DNA from 2 places in the Jeotgalibaca sp. PTS2502 genome. Region 1 is predicted to be linked to the other one. Evidence: predicted binding sites of a transcription regulator. Region 1 holds the regulator's gene; the other holds the start of a gene.
What was found. Region 1 encodes HrcA, which represses chaperone genes, less so after heat shock. Its sites were predicted from a motif close to TTAGCACTCNNNNNNNNNGAGTGCTAA; they were not measured.
Positions count from the first base shown of each region.

Region 2: groES (co-chaperone GroES) is a predicted target of HrcA. The motif match lies at 4,722-4,748, and genes of this name have one in related genera.

Region 1 is NZ_CP019433.1:731,292-738,785, forward strand. It holds gene dnaJ (molecular chaperone DnaJ) at 1-132, opposite strand, end outside; gene dnaK (molecular chaperone DnaK) at 323-2,158, opposite strand; gene grpE (nucleotide exchange factor GrpE) at 2,197-2,718, opposite strand; gene hrcA (heat-inducible transcriptional repressor HrcA) at 2,734-3,780, opposite strand; gene hemW (radical SAM family heme chaperone HemW) at 3,893-5,029, opposite strand; gene ribF (riboflavin biosynthesis protein RibF) at 5,026-6,018, opposite strand; gene truB (tRNA pseudouridine(55) synthase TruB) at 6,040-6,960, opposite strand; gene BW721_RS03650 (DUF1294 domain-containing protein) at 7,049-7,306, opposite strand; gene pepT (peptidase T) at 7,315-7,494, opposite strand, start outside.
Region 2 is NZ_CP019433.1:1,431,608-1,439,101, forward strand. It holds gene BW721_RS06970 (sugar transferase) at 1-307, opposite strand, end outside; gene BW721_RS06975 (alpha-amylase family glycosyl hydrolase) at 404-2,290, opposite strand; partial or broken gene BW721_RS06980 (transposase) at 2,436-2,588, opposite strand; gene groL (chaperonin GroEL) at 2,766-4,382, opposite strand; gene groES (co-chaperone GroES) at 4,408-4,692, opposite strand; gene BW721_RS06995 (CPBP family intramembrane glutamic endopeptidase) at 4,904-5,575, shown strand; gene BW721_RS07000 (YdiK family protein) at 5,612-5,818, shown strand; gene BW721_RS07005 (redox-sensing transcriptional repressor Rex) at 5,853-6,482, opposite strand; gene BW721_RS07010 (ABC-F family ATP-binding cassette domain-containing protein) at 6,804-7,494, shown strand, end outside.

The DNA.
Region 1 (7,494 bases):
AGCAGCATCTTCTGCTTTATTGATATCGGGATGATATTTTTTTGAAAGCTTTCGATAGGCTTTTTTTATTTCATCGTCTGAGGCTGTTTTTGAAACGCCTAATACTTCATAATAGTCTCTTTTCGCCATTATATTTCCTCCATTAGATCACCATGATACGGAAGCAATTCCGCACATATTTCATTATTTACTCTATATCAGCAAGAAAGCTGTCCGTGTTTCATAGTCGCTCAAGAGTTTTGGCAACCCAATCAATCAAACACGTACAGACCAAATCGATCTGTACGTGTTATAAGCTCACCAATAAGAACCGTTGACTTTATTAATCGTTGTCAACCTCTTCAAAGTCTGCATCTACAACGTTATCGTCGTTAGCAGCTGATGATTGACCTTCAGTTTCGCCACCAGCAGCTTGTTGTGCTGCTGCCGCTTGTTCGTAAAGTTTAACAGTTAGATTTTGTACAACTTCATTCAAAGCATCACGTTTTTCTTTCATTGCTTCTAAGTCGTTTGCTTCAACTGCTGCTTTCAAAGCATCACGTGCTTCTTCAGCTGCTTTCACGTCTGCTTCGTCAACTTTTCCTTCAAGTTCTTTCAATGTCTTGTCTGTTTGGAAAATTAATTGATCAACTTCATTACGTAATTCAACTTCTTCTTTACGTTGTTTGTCTGCTTCAGCGTTTGCTTCAGCATCTTTAACCATTTTTTCAATTTCTTCGTCTGTTAGACCTGACGATGATTTGATTGTAATTTGTTGTTCTTTTTGTGTTCCTAAGTCTTTTGCACTTACGTTAACGATACCGTTTTTGTCAATATCAAATGTTACTTCGATTTGCGGAATACCACGTGGTGCAGCAGGAATATCATTTAATTGGAAGCGACCTAATGTTTTGTTATCTGCCGCCATTGGACGCTCGCCTTGTAAAACATGTACGTCTACTGCTGGTTGGTTGTCTGCTGCTGTTGAGAAGACTTGTGATTTACTTGTTGGGATTGTTGTATTACGGTCAATTAGTTTCGTAAATACACCACCCATTGTTTCAATACCAAGTGATAATGGTGTTACGTCAAGGAGAACGATATCTTTAACGTCTCCAGTAATAACCCCACCTTGGATTGCAGCACCCATTGCAACTACTTCATCTGGGTTAACTGATTTGTTAGGCTCTTTCCCTGATTCACGACGAACTGCTTCTACGACTGATGGGATACGAGTTGACCCACCAACTAAGATAACTTGGTCAATTTCACTTTGGCTGATACCAGCATCTTCAATAGCACGACGTACAGGAATTTTAGTACGTTCTACTAAATCGTGAGTCAATTCATCAAATTTAGCACGTGTTAATGTCATTTCTAAGTGCAATGGGCCAGAAGCACCAGCAGTGATAAATGGTAAACTAATTTGTGTTGACGTTACACCTGATAAGTCTTTTTTAGCTTTCTCAGCAGCGTCTTTTAGACGTTGTTTTGCCATTTTATCGTTTGCTAAGTCAACGCCGTTTTCTTTTTTGAATTCTTCAACCATGTAAGCAATGATTTTGTTATCAAAGTCATCCCCACCTAAGTTGTTATCACCTGATGTACTTAATACGTCGAAGACACCGTCTCCTAATTCGAGGATAGAAACGTCGAATGTTCCCCCACCAAGGTCAAATACAAGAATTTTTTCTTCTTTATCTGTTTTATCTAGACCATAAGCTAAAGCTGCAGCTGTTGGCTCGTTAACAATACGTTCAACCTCTAAACCAGCAATTTTACCAGCGTCTTTTGTCGCTTGACGTTGTGCATCGTTGAAGTATGCAGGTACAGTAATAACCGCTTTATCAACTGTTTCACCTAAGTATTCTTCAGCATAGCTCTTTAGGTATTGTAGTGTCATAGCAGAAATTTCTTGAGGTGTATAAGATTTACCCTCTGCTTCTACTTTGAAACCAGCTTCACCCATATGGCGTTTTACAGAGCTGATAGTATTTGGGTTTGTGATTGCTTGACGTTTTGCAACCTCACCTACTTGGATTTCACCATTTTTGAAAGAAACAACAGATGGTGTTGTACGGTTTCCTTCTGGGTTTGGAATAATTTTAGCTTCTCCACCCTCTAATACTGCTACAGCAGAGTTTGTAGTTCCTAAGTCAATACCGATCATTTTACTCATAGTTAAGCATCTCCTCTAATTTAAAATTTTATTGGTTATTATTGCGCGACAACAACCATTGCTGGTCTAAGTACACGCTCTTTTAAACGATAGCCTTTTTGGACAACTGCTACGACAGTATCCGCTTCTTGTCCTTCTTCACGTTCTTGAACCTGAATGGACATATGGAAATTCGGGTCGAAAGGCTCATTAATTGGATCAATGATTTCTACCCCTTCACTCTTTAATGCCTCTAGCATTGAGTTATAAACCATTTCCACGCCTTTTTTGAAGTTTAGGGCTTGATCGCCTTCTACTTCAATCTCTAAAGCACGTTCTAAATTGTCAACAACCGCTAATAATTCTGTTGCTAAAGATTGTGAACGAAATTTCGCAGCGTCTTGTCTTTCTTTAGCATTACGTTTTTGAATGTTAGCTAATTCTGCTTGAACGCGTAAATAGCGATCTTGCATTTGATCTAATTCTTCAGTTAGCTTGTCAACCTCAGATATAGTCTCTTCTGCAACTGTTTGATCAACAGCTACTTCTTCGTTTTCAGTTAGATTATCTTTTTCTTCCACGACGATTCTCCTTTGCTATTCTTCATAGAATTGCTGCATGCTGTCGGATAATTCATCACTTGTCACACGCATAATTCTAATAATTTCATCATATGGCATGTTAGTGGGGCCAAGTAAGGCAATCATTCCTGTACCTCGCTTACCTGCACTATAGGTTGCCGTAATTAAACTTAAATTGTCCAACAATTCATTATTCATTTCTGTACCAATTCGAACACTGATGCGATTTGAATGATTCAATAACAATGGTCGAAGCTCACTACTCTCATGAATTAATGAATAGAGGGATTTGACTTTTTCACGATCTTGCAATTGGTCAAAGTCAAAATAGTTAAGGAGATTCATTTCTCCGCCGACATAAACGCGATTATTGTCCATTTTAGAAATAATGTCTTTAAAAATGGCAAACAAATCTAATTCATAATCGACATATTTGGTGATTAAAGCTGGAATATCCGTTTGAAGTTTCTTGTAAACCTCGCTTAAGGCTAGACCAGTTAATTCATCGTTAAAAATAGTAACGATTTTTTCCAATTTGCTGGAATCAAAGTTTCGACCTAAAGAAAACATTTTACTTTCAATGTAACCTTTATCAGTCACCAAGATTGCCATGTACTGTCCGCTCGTTACCGGTACAAGTCTAAAACCAGTTAACTTACTGTTAATCTTCTCGGGACCAATACTGAGAGCAGTATAATTCGTCAAATAAGAGAGCATACGGGCTGACTTTTCAACCATTTCTTGTGCTTCTTGATAAGGCGAGTGTATGGACTGTTGGATTTTTTTCCTCATTTTTTCTTCGGAAGAACTATCCAACCCTTGCTGAAGTAAATAATCAACATAATGACGATAGCCTAAAATGGATGGTATACGTCCAGAAGAGGCATGTGTTTTTTTGAGAAAACCTAATTCTTCAATACGCATCATTTCGTTTCGAATGGTCGCAGGCGACACCGATAAATTAGTCTCGCTCAATAAGGTTTTGGACCCCATTGGTTCACCGTACTCAATATAATGCTTAATAATTTGGTTTAATATCATCAACTGTCTTTCCGTTAACATTTATTCACCTCACTTTAGCACTTAAACACATAGAGTGCTAATCCATAAATAAATTTATCATGACGCTGTATGTTTGTCAACAGAATTAGCTTGATAAATAAGCATACTTTTCTTAAGTATCTTTTAAGAACGATCGAAATACCTCATTACCTAAAAAGACACCCTTTTTCGTTAAGCGAATGTGATTGTCTTCTATCTTGATGAGTTGTCGATCTAAGAGCATATCCAATTCCTCTTGGTAGACAGATTCTGTTGTTTGATCAAATTTACATTCAAACAAAGAGCGGTCTACTCCCTTCATCGTTCGTAGACCTAACATGAATTCTTCTTCCATTTTATTTTTCTGAGTCAATGATTGTTGGTAAATAATCGGTGACTGCTTAGCTCGTAATGGTTCAAGATAATGTTGGATAGGTCCATGATTGTTATAACGCGTATCGCCTAAATAGCCATGTGCACCGGCTCCAAATCCAAAGTAGTGATTATTTTTCCAATAAGCGAGGTTATGTTGCGATTGGAAGCCTGGTTTAGCGTAGTTTGAAATCTCATATTGATGGCGCCCTGCCGCTTCCATCGTTTCCATAGCAAGTTCAAACATATCTGCTTCATCATCTTCACTCGGCAATGGTAATTTTCCTTGTCTCATTAAGTTATAGAAAATGGTTTTGTTTTCTAAAATCAAGGCGTAAATGGAATAATGTGGTAAATCTAATTCCAATGCTTTTGTTAGTGTTTCTTGAAAACTTTCAATTGTTTGCGTCGGCAGTCTAAAAATCAAATCAATACTAATGTTTTCAAAACCTGCTCGTCTCGCATCATCCACACAACGGTAAACCTGATCAGATGTATGAATACGACCAATACGCTTTAAAATAGCATTATCAAAGGATTGAACACCCATACTGATTCGGTTAACGCCGTGCTCTTTTAAAACGGCAAACTTTTCAAAACTAGCACTTTCTGGATTCGCTTCAACAGTAAACTCAGCCCTCTTATCCATTGGGAAGAGAGTCTGAACACCACTTAAAAGGCGGTCTAGTTGTGGTGCTGTTAGAGTCGTTGGTGTTCCTCCACCAATATAAAAAGTTTCCAATTTTTCCTGAGGATGACGCTCTTTCATAATAGCCATTTCAGTAATCACTGCATCAATGTATTCTTCAACCGGTTGTCCTTCTAGAAAAACCTTATTAAAGTCACAGTAAAAGCAAATATGGTCACAAAATGGAATATGCAAATAAGCTGCTGTCATTCCGTCATCTCCGCTCTCGAATCAGAGGTAATGCTTATTTGTTGTGGGTGGCTGTCAAAGTAAGTTTCTGTATCAATTTTATCTTGATCGAGCTGCTCAATTAAACCTTCGATACCTGTAAACTTCACTTCATCTCTCAAGTAATGGTGCCAACGCACGGTTACTTTTTCACCGTAAATCATCTTATCAAAGTCAAAAATATTAACTTCAACTGTTTTTTCACGGTCTTTTTCAAAGGTAATATTGTAGCCAATTGATGCCATTCCTCGATACCACTTATCCTGTACCTTAATAGAAACGGCATAGACTCCGACTTTGGGTAAGCGAATGTATTTGCCAATTTTAATATTAGCAGTTGGATAACCTAATTCGCGACCTCTAGCGTCACCATGCATCACGCGACCATCAAATTGGTACGTATACCCCAACATTTGGTTGGCTTTTGTTAAATTGCCTGTATCAAGTGCCTCACGAATACTTGTTGAGGAAATTTTCTCTTTATTTTCAGCCACTTGGGGGCTAATTTCAACAATATCAAAACGACTTTTAGCGTATTGTGGCAAATGTGCCATATCAGCAATCGTCTTGGGACCATAAGTATAGTCGAATCCTGCGACAATCGCATCGGCATTAAGACCGATAATATAATCATCAACAAATTCTTGTGGTTTTAGTGTTCCAAAATCATAGGTAAAGTCGATAACATAAAAATAATCAACACCAAAGCCTGTCATTAATTCAATCTTTCGTTCTGGTACAGACAAATATTTCATTGTCTCAGCATCCAATTTTTTATAAACAATGCTTGGGTGCTGGTTGAATGACATCACAGCTAGTTTGCAATTTCTTTTCTCGGCTTCTTTTTTAGCTCGATTGATAACGGCTTGGTGTCCAATATGAACGCCATCAAAATAACCCAATGCTAATACCACTCGGTCAGTCGGAATTTCTTCTTTTTTGTAGGGGTGATGTAAATAAATAACTTCCATGATTAACTCTCTTTCCTCTTTTCAGAATGAAGACAAAAACATTTTTCTCGGCTTCTTAAATCCTGCTCGCTTTGGATGATTCTCATACAATGCTACCAAATTCTCACCATAATAGAAAGCAATCAGTTCCGAGCTCGTTAAGTTGTCAAATGCCTCATTTTCAATAACAGCGCCATTTTTAACACGTTGCCATAATTCATCATTTAAATGATAAGCAGGTAGCTCGTCAAATACACCTTCAATAGGCATTAAAATCGTTTCAACTTTGTTTTCTTCAGCCAATTGTCTCACTTGACTAAGCGTGTAGCATTGCTCTTTAGCAAATGGACCGCTCTTTGTGCGTGTTAACTGAGACATGTGAGCAGGATAGCCTAAACGTTCACCCAGATCAACAGCAAGTGTCCTGACATAAGTCCCTTTTCCACAGCTAACTGCAAAGGTCCAAGAAACCGTTTTGGTATCTGAATTATAAACCGGTGTACTTGTCCGCTTGAATTGATAGATATTAGCTTTACGTTTAGGGCGTTCAACCGTTTCGCCATTTCTTGCATATTCATACAATCGTTTACCGTTAACTTTCACTGCCGAATACATGGGTGGTATTTGAGTGATTTCACCGATAAAGGTCGTCATCTGCCGGTCAATTTCTTCTTCTGACAAGAGACCTTCTACAGCCTTTTGATCAACCACTTCACCGTGGGCATCTTCTGTTGTTGTAGAGAAACCAATCGTGATTTCTCCTTCATATTGTTTTCCCATATCTGTCATAAATTCTGCCGCTTTAGTAGCAGGGCCTAGACAAATCGGTAACACACCATCGACTTGAGGATCTAGTGTCCCTGTATGGCCAATTCGTTTCATTTTTAATATTTTTCTTAATTGAAAAACGCAATCATGACTTGTCATACCGCGTTCTTTCCAGAGTGGCAAGATTCCGTTCATTGTTACTCCCCCGTTCTATACAATGTATGATTATAACATAATTCAGAAATGAAAAGCTGCTTTTGAACCGAAATTCAAAAGCAGCTTTTTAATAAATATAATAGATGACAATTAGCCAAACTAGTAGTCCGATTCCAAAACAACCATAAAAATAACGGTGTCTTGTCTTATGACGAAAAACTTTCATCGCAATTAACCCGCCAATTCCACCCGATAAGCTACCTAGCCATAACAAGGTCTTTTCTGAAATGCGGTAGTGGTTTTTTCGAGCTTTGGATTTATCAATTCCCATCATTATAAAAGCAAGAACATTTAAGAGCAGTAACGCAATGCCCAGTCCCATCATACTCGGTCTCATAAAGCAGAATAGTGATTGCTTTGACGAATAATTTCAACAATGACTTGAGTTGCTTTCACCATAGCATCCGTTGAAATAAATTCATAGCGACCATGGAAGTTCTCACCGCCGGCAAAAATGTTTGGTGTTGGTAATCCCATATAAGTTAACTTAGAACCATCTGTTCCACCACGGAT
Region 2 (7,494 bases), 700 kb from region 1:
GCCATCTTCCTGCGAACGTCAGTGCCATGATATACAAGGACACGACAACTTGTCCGATAAGGGTAATGAATAAAAAGTCGCTGACCGATTTATTATATAAGATGTATGTTCCAAATAGGATACTAACGATGATAAATCCAATAGAAACATAGATGATACTGCCTTTAAAAGCTTCAAGATTGCGAATAGGAATATTTGCTCCATATCTCAAGCGGAAAGACAGTAATAATGAACCGATAAATAGCAGCAAATCAATCAACATAATGAAGAATTTTCGTGATTTTGTCCATTCCTCTTTTTGATTCACGATCTATTACCTCCTTAAAGTCATTATGACTTCATCTATTTTAGCATGAAATCAAACAGAGGAACAGAGACAACTCTCAAAGTATAGATGCTTTTCCTATTCCATTGTTATAATCACAGTGCCACCTAAACTTCTTGGAGGAAGGATTAGGGTAAGTTTACGATCAGATGGTATAGTATAGCTTTTGCCACTATAGCGGTCGATGACTTGGCTAGCTGTTGAAAAAGGAAGTTCAATTGTCACTTCTTTTTCTTGATCGAAGGTATTTAAGGCAATCACAACTTGCTCATCTTGATAACTACGACTAAAGACAAGGTAACCTTCATCATTAGAACCCGCTATCGTTTCGCGACTTCCTTTAGAAAACAATTTGCTGTAATCTTTGCGAATATTTAATAGTGTTTTGTAGTGATTATAAACTTGACTGCCCGATCCTTCGCTTGCTTCCCAATCAAAATCATAGCGGTTCTCACTATATTCGCCATTATCCATATTTTTAGCAGCCGCTCCTGTTAAGCCAATTTCTTCTCCATAATAGATGACTGGTTGGCCTTTAGCTGTAATCATTAGGGACGCCGCAACCATTTGCTTACCGAGGTCGCCACCTGCTTGCTTATAGAGGAAACCATCTTCATCATGGCTAGATAAAAATTGCCCCATTGTCGCATCAGATGTCAGCTTATTATTCCGATCAATTAATTTTTCTTGCGCCCCCATAACATCCCAGTTAACAAAACTACCCGCTATTTGTTTAAACTCAAAATCTAATAAGCTATCCATTTCACCGTCATTCAGATAGCCGCCATTCTTATCGATTGAAGCACCATAATCCTCACCAATTAATTTAAAATCTGATTTCACTTTAACTAATTCATTTTTAAAAGCCTTCCAAGTCGTATCGTCTACATGCTTGACCGTATCTACACGGTAAAAATCGATGGTATCGCCACGATTTGTTCGAGCTTTTCTCAACCAATCCGTCTGCCATTCAATGATTTGTTGCCTTACATCTGCCTCTTCTGTCTGTAGATCGGGCAATCCTGATAGCTCACCTACAATTTGGTGATTGGCAACGGGTTCTGTTCGAATCAGCCCGTCAAAAACCATTTGCTCCTCTTTAGTCGGAAAATTCGCAATGGATTGATCCCCATCAGCAGTCTTCATTCCATAACCCGTATGATTTAACACGACGTCAACCATCAATTTTATGCCATGGTCATGAGCCGTTTCAATGAGTTGGTGGAAAGTTGCTAAGTCGCCTAAATGCTCATCTAACTGTGTGAAATCCTTGGCCCAATAGCCATGATAACCATATTGGTTGTCATTATCCCCTGCTCTAACATTCCAATCAATATTATCAACAATTGGCGTTATCCATAAGGTATTAATCCCTAACTCTTGCAAATACGGCATCTTTTCGATCAACCCTCGAAAGTCACCACCGTGATAGGTCTCAAGGTGTTCTAAATCAATATCCTCGTCAAAGGGATTATCGTTGGATGGATCCCCGTTATAAAAACGGTCTGTTAAAGCAAAATAAATACGAGCTTCGTCCCAATCAAAAGCTAAAGAACGATCTGTCCCCTCTTCCTCTACTACAGTAATTGTTTTTTCGATGTGTTCGGTGTGATCATTCTGGTCTGTCACAGCTAGCACAAGTGTCTTCTCGCCTGGTGAAAGCTGATCATCAACACCAAAACTAATTTCATTTAGCGACTCGTCCATTGTGATAGGTTCTTCAATTCCGAATGCTGTCGCATCCAGAGTGATTTCTTTAATGGCATCGTTGAAATAAACGGATTCGTCAATCGTTAATAAAACACTATCTTGTTGATTTGGATATTCTGGTAAAAGCTGAATCTCTTTTGTTGTTAATAATTCCAGCTCGTTAGAAGTCTGAGAAGTAATATCATGAGTACCCTCATCTGAACAAGCCGTTAGTACACCGATTACCGACAAGACAATGATAGTAAATTGTTTCAAAATAAATCCACCCCTTTTTGTAAACGATATCATCGGTTCTATCTATTAGCAACAAAATTTCATTTGTTAGCGCTAACTTTTTTCACACAAAAAAAGCTGCCTCTTCAGACAGCTTTTTCATTCTATTCATTAAATAACTTTTTTCTTCCATAGCTTTTCGCTCGCAAAGTTCGCGAATAATCTGACCGATGCTTTGGCGGTACTTTCCATAAATGATTTGTCTTCTATATTTTGAGGCAAAAACAATGTGATACTTACATCTCCATTTGCTGTGTGCTAAACTATTCTTGTCCTGCATGGGACGACCTCCTTTTATTGTGAATGTGCCGGTCGGGAAACCAGCCATATTCTAGCATAAAAGGAGGTTTTTTTTGCCCCACGCTTGAAGCTCTTTGGAACCCCCGGCGTAGCCAGGGGTTTTCGAAAAACACAACAAAAAAAGAGAATGGGCATGCCCATTCTCTTTTTGTTTGTCTTACATCATACCCATGCCTGGATCCATTCCAGGTGCTGGCATTTCTGGAGCAGGTTTGTCTGCGACAACACTTTCAGTTGAAAGGATTAGTCCGGCAACACTTGCTGCATTTTGTAAAGCAGAGCGAACAACTTTAGCTGGGTCAACGATTCCAGCTTCAATCATGTTTACCCATTCATCAGTTGCTGCGTTGTAACCCATGCCTTGTTCTTCACCTTTAATTCTTGCAGCGATAACAGAACCTTCTAGTCCAGCATTTTCAGCAATTTGTCTAACTGGTTCTTCCAAAGCGCGAGCCACGATACGAACACCAGTCGCTTCATCTCCAGTTAGTTCAAGCGCACTTAAGCGAGCTTGAACATTGACAAGCGCTGTACCACCACCAGCTACAATGCCTTCTTCAACTGCTGCACGAGTTGCATTAAGTGCATCTTCAATACGCAATTTACGTTCTTTTAATTCTGTTTCTGTAGCAGCACCGACTTTAATAACCCCTACCCCACCTGCTAATTTAGCTAAGCGTTCTTGTAGTTTTTCACGATCAAAATCTGATGTTGTTTCTGCTGCTTGGGCGCGAATGTGAGCAATGCGTTGTGCGATTGCAGTTTTGTCCCCTGCTCCTTCAACGATTGTTGTATTATCTTTTGTGATGACAACTTTGCTTGCATGTCCTAAGTGTTCGATTGTTGAATCTTTCAACTCTAGTCCTAGGTCTTCAGCAATCACTGTCCCACCTGTTAATACAGCAATATCTTGTAGCATTTCTTTACGACGGTCACCAAATCCTGGTGCCTTAACAGCAGCAACATTGAATGTTCCACGTAATTTGTTCAATACTAATGTTGGTAATGCTTCGCCGTCTACATCGTCTGCAATAATTAATAATGGACGACCAATTTTTAAAATTTCTTCTAACAAAGGCAAAACATCTTGAATGTTAGAAATTTTACGATCAGTAATAAGAATAAATGGATTTTCAAGTTCTGCTTCCATCTTATCGTTGTCAGTTACCATGTATTGTGACAAGTATCCACGATCAAATTGCATACCTTCAACAACATCTAATTCTGTTTCAATTCCTTTTGACTCTTCGATAGTGATAACGCCGTCGTTACCTACTCTTTCCATTGCTTCAGCAATTAATTCCCCTACTTCACGAGAACCTGAAGAAACAGCAGCTACTTGAGCAATTGATTCTTTTGAGTTAACCGTTTGAGAAATTTCTGCTAGTCCAGCAACAGCTTCTTTTGTTGCTAATTCAATACCACGACGAATACCAACTGGGTTTGCGCCGGCAGTCACGTTTTTCAATCCTTCGCGCACGATGGCTTGCGTTAATACAGTTGCTGTTGTTGTTCCATCTCCAGCAATATCATTTGTTTTAGAGGCAACTTCAGAAACAAGTTTAGCACCCATATTTTCAAAGTGGTCTTCTAATTCAACTTCTTTAGCAATGGTAACACCATCATTTGTAATTAGCGGCGAACCGTATGCTTTCTCTAAAACAACGTTACGTCCTTTTGGTCCAAGTGTTACTTTTACTGTATTTGCCAGTATATCAACGCCTCTTAGTAAGGCTGCACGAGCGTCTTCAGAAAATTTAATATCTTTAGCCATTATTCTATTCACCTCATCAATTTAATTAGTCAATAATTGCAACGACATCTGTTTCTTTAATAACGAGATAATCTTTGCCTTGGTATTTAATTTCGGTACCGGAATATTTCTCAAAAAGAACACGGTCCCCTTCTTTAACAACCATGTCAATCTTTGTACCGTTGTCAGTTACTCTTCCTTCGCCCGTTGCAATCACAATACCCGTTTGTGATTTTTCTTGTGCTGAAGATGGTAACACCAGCCCTCCGACTGTTTGCTCCTCTTCTTGAGCAACTTCAATGATAACGCGGTTTCCTAATGGTTTTAACACAAATATCCCTCCATAATCTATCATTTGAATTAGCACTCTCACCCAAAGAGTGCTAATCTATGACTCTATATTAATCAAATCTACTAGTGAATGCAAGACAAAACTATTATTTTTTTTTAAAATTGTGATATACTTTCATATAGACTTTAAACTTCACGTTATTGAAGAAAAAGCATCCTTGCTTTTTAACCTTAACAGAAAGGTAAGATTTATGAAAAAGAAACTTTCTACAGCGACTAAAATTATTTTTGTTTACATCGCTGCTCAGCTATTACCCCTTCCCTTAATGTTTTTATTCCCAGAAAATCGTCAAATTGAAATGAGTTTGAATTTAACCATTTTATTTGCCTTTTTAGGAACAATGGGGATGATTTTACTCAACCGAACTAAGGAATGGACTCCTTCAACAGAACTAACGGATAAACCATCTGCACCTACCAAAAAGATTGTGTTATGGGGATTAATTGGATTTGTCGGCTCAATTGTACTTCAAATTGTAACGTCTCTAATTGAAATGGCTGTCTTTAACGTCTCTTCTGAATCGGTCAATACACAAACCTTGTTAGACACCGCTAGTGACTATCCTTTCTTAATTTTTATGATTGTTTTATTTGCACCAATCATGGAAGAATTTGTCTTTAGAAAAGCGATTTTTGCCCAACTCTCTTCATCAAGTGTCGGAATTGTCGGATCAGCTGTCATCAGCTCATTGTTGTTCGCCTTTATCCACTTTGATGGGCATATGCTTGTTTACGGGTCTTTAGGATTATGGTTTTGCTATTTATACTTTAAAACCAATAATATCTTTACCCCTATCATGGCACATGCTTTAATGAATGCTTATGCCAGCTTACCTCTTTATTTCCCTGAGCTGTTTCAATAACCGCTTATTATTTATGTTTGTTTAGAAAGGAATCTCATGACTTTAAAAGATATTCTCATCCAAATCGGTATGAAATTTGTTTTTGGTTTGCTATTTGTCTACTTTGCCGTTGATAGTGTCAACACATCAGGCTGGGGCTTTTTAGCTATTCTAAGTATTCTATTCGCTACAAATAATATTGTTAACGGCGTTAGAATGCTTGATACGTATTTTAAAATCAAGGAAAATATCGATCCTAAATAAAAAACAGTTAAGCCGCGGCTTAACTGTTTTTTATTTAGGAAATATTATTATCTAAGAAATAAATCAATGTTTGCAATTCATTCGTTAAGTCAACATTTTGAATACGAACATCATCTGGAACTGATAATCGAATCGGAGTAAAGTTCATGATACCTTTTACACCAGCCTCAGTTAAATCATTAGTCGCTTTTTGAGCAACATTTTGAGGGACTGTTAAAATGGCAACATCGATTTGTTGGATGCGTAGTTGTTCAATCATTTCAGACATATCATAAACAGGAACACCACTAACGATTTTGCCAACAATTTCTTCGTTCACATCAAAAGCACAACTGATGCGCACATTATTGCTCAAGTGGAAGTTGTAATTTAATAAAGCATGACCTAAATTACCTACTCCGATAAGAGCAACGTTTGTTAATCGGTCTTGATTTAATGTTTTGCTGAAGAAATCAAGTAGGTACTCCACATCATAACCGTATCCTCTTTTTCCTAAAGCACCGAAATAAGAGAAGTCACGACGGATAGTCGCACTGTCCACCTTGACAGCTTCACTTAATTCATTTGATGAAATTCTTGCTTTTCCTGCGTTATGCAGATATCTCAAATAACGGTGATAAATTGGCAACCGTCTGGCAGTTGCTCTTGGTATTTCTGTTGACATTACAACGCTCCCTTTCAGCATAACGTTTTAAATCTATATAAAAAAGAATAATCACATAATCTTAGCAATCTAATACATAATGACATTATAGCACCACATTGTGAAATATCTAGTATTTTTCTCTAATTTGTATCTTTTTGTGAAAAAAATTCTTTGTTTCCCTTATTTTCATAAGCTTTAAATAAAAGTAGCGACATTATTCACAATCATTGGCTTTTCAATTAATGTTCCTATCTCTTGTTAAAATTCTATGATAAAATGAAATGGCATGTTCTTATTTGACAATTTAACGACCATTATATAGAGAAAGAGGATACACCTATGATATTATTGCAAGGCCAAAATCTTGCGCGTCACTTCGGTTCAGCAGTCCTATTTGAAAATATTCAAATTACCATTCAAGACCAAGAGAGAATTGCCTTGGTCGGCCGTAACGGTGCTGGTAAATCGACTTTATTAAAAATACTAGCTGGTTTTGAACCCACCGACGAAGGCAAGATTGCCAAGAAAAAAGATCTCCATATTGGTTACTTAGACCAATACAGTACAGTTGATTCCGACAACACTATTTGGGAAGAAATGCTGTCGGTCTTCGAACCCATTATTAAACTAACGAAAGAAGCTGAAGAAGCAGCCCATGCCTTAACCGATGAAACGTTGATGCAAGACACTATAGCCTTTGAAGCTGCTCTAAAACGTTATGATAGTTTGCAGCAAGAAATCCAAGAAAAAAATGCTTACGGCTACGAGTCAGAAATCCGTTCCGTTCTACATGGCTTCCGTTTTTACGAGGAAGACCACCAACGACCTGTTTCGCAACTCTCCGGCGGTCAAAAGACACGCTTAGCACTTGCAAAAATCCTACTCGAAAAAAATGATTTACTTATTTTGGACGAGCCAACTAACCATTTGGACATTGATACATTAGCTTGGTTAGAAAACTACCTAATCGCTTATCGTGGCACCTTGCTTATCGTATCTCATGACCGTTACTTTTTAGATAAAGTCGCTA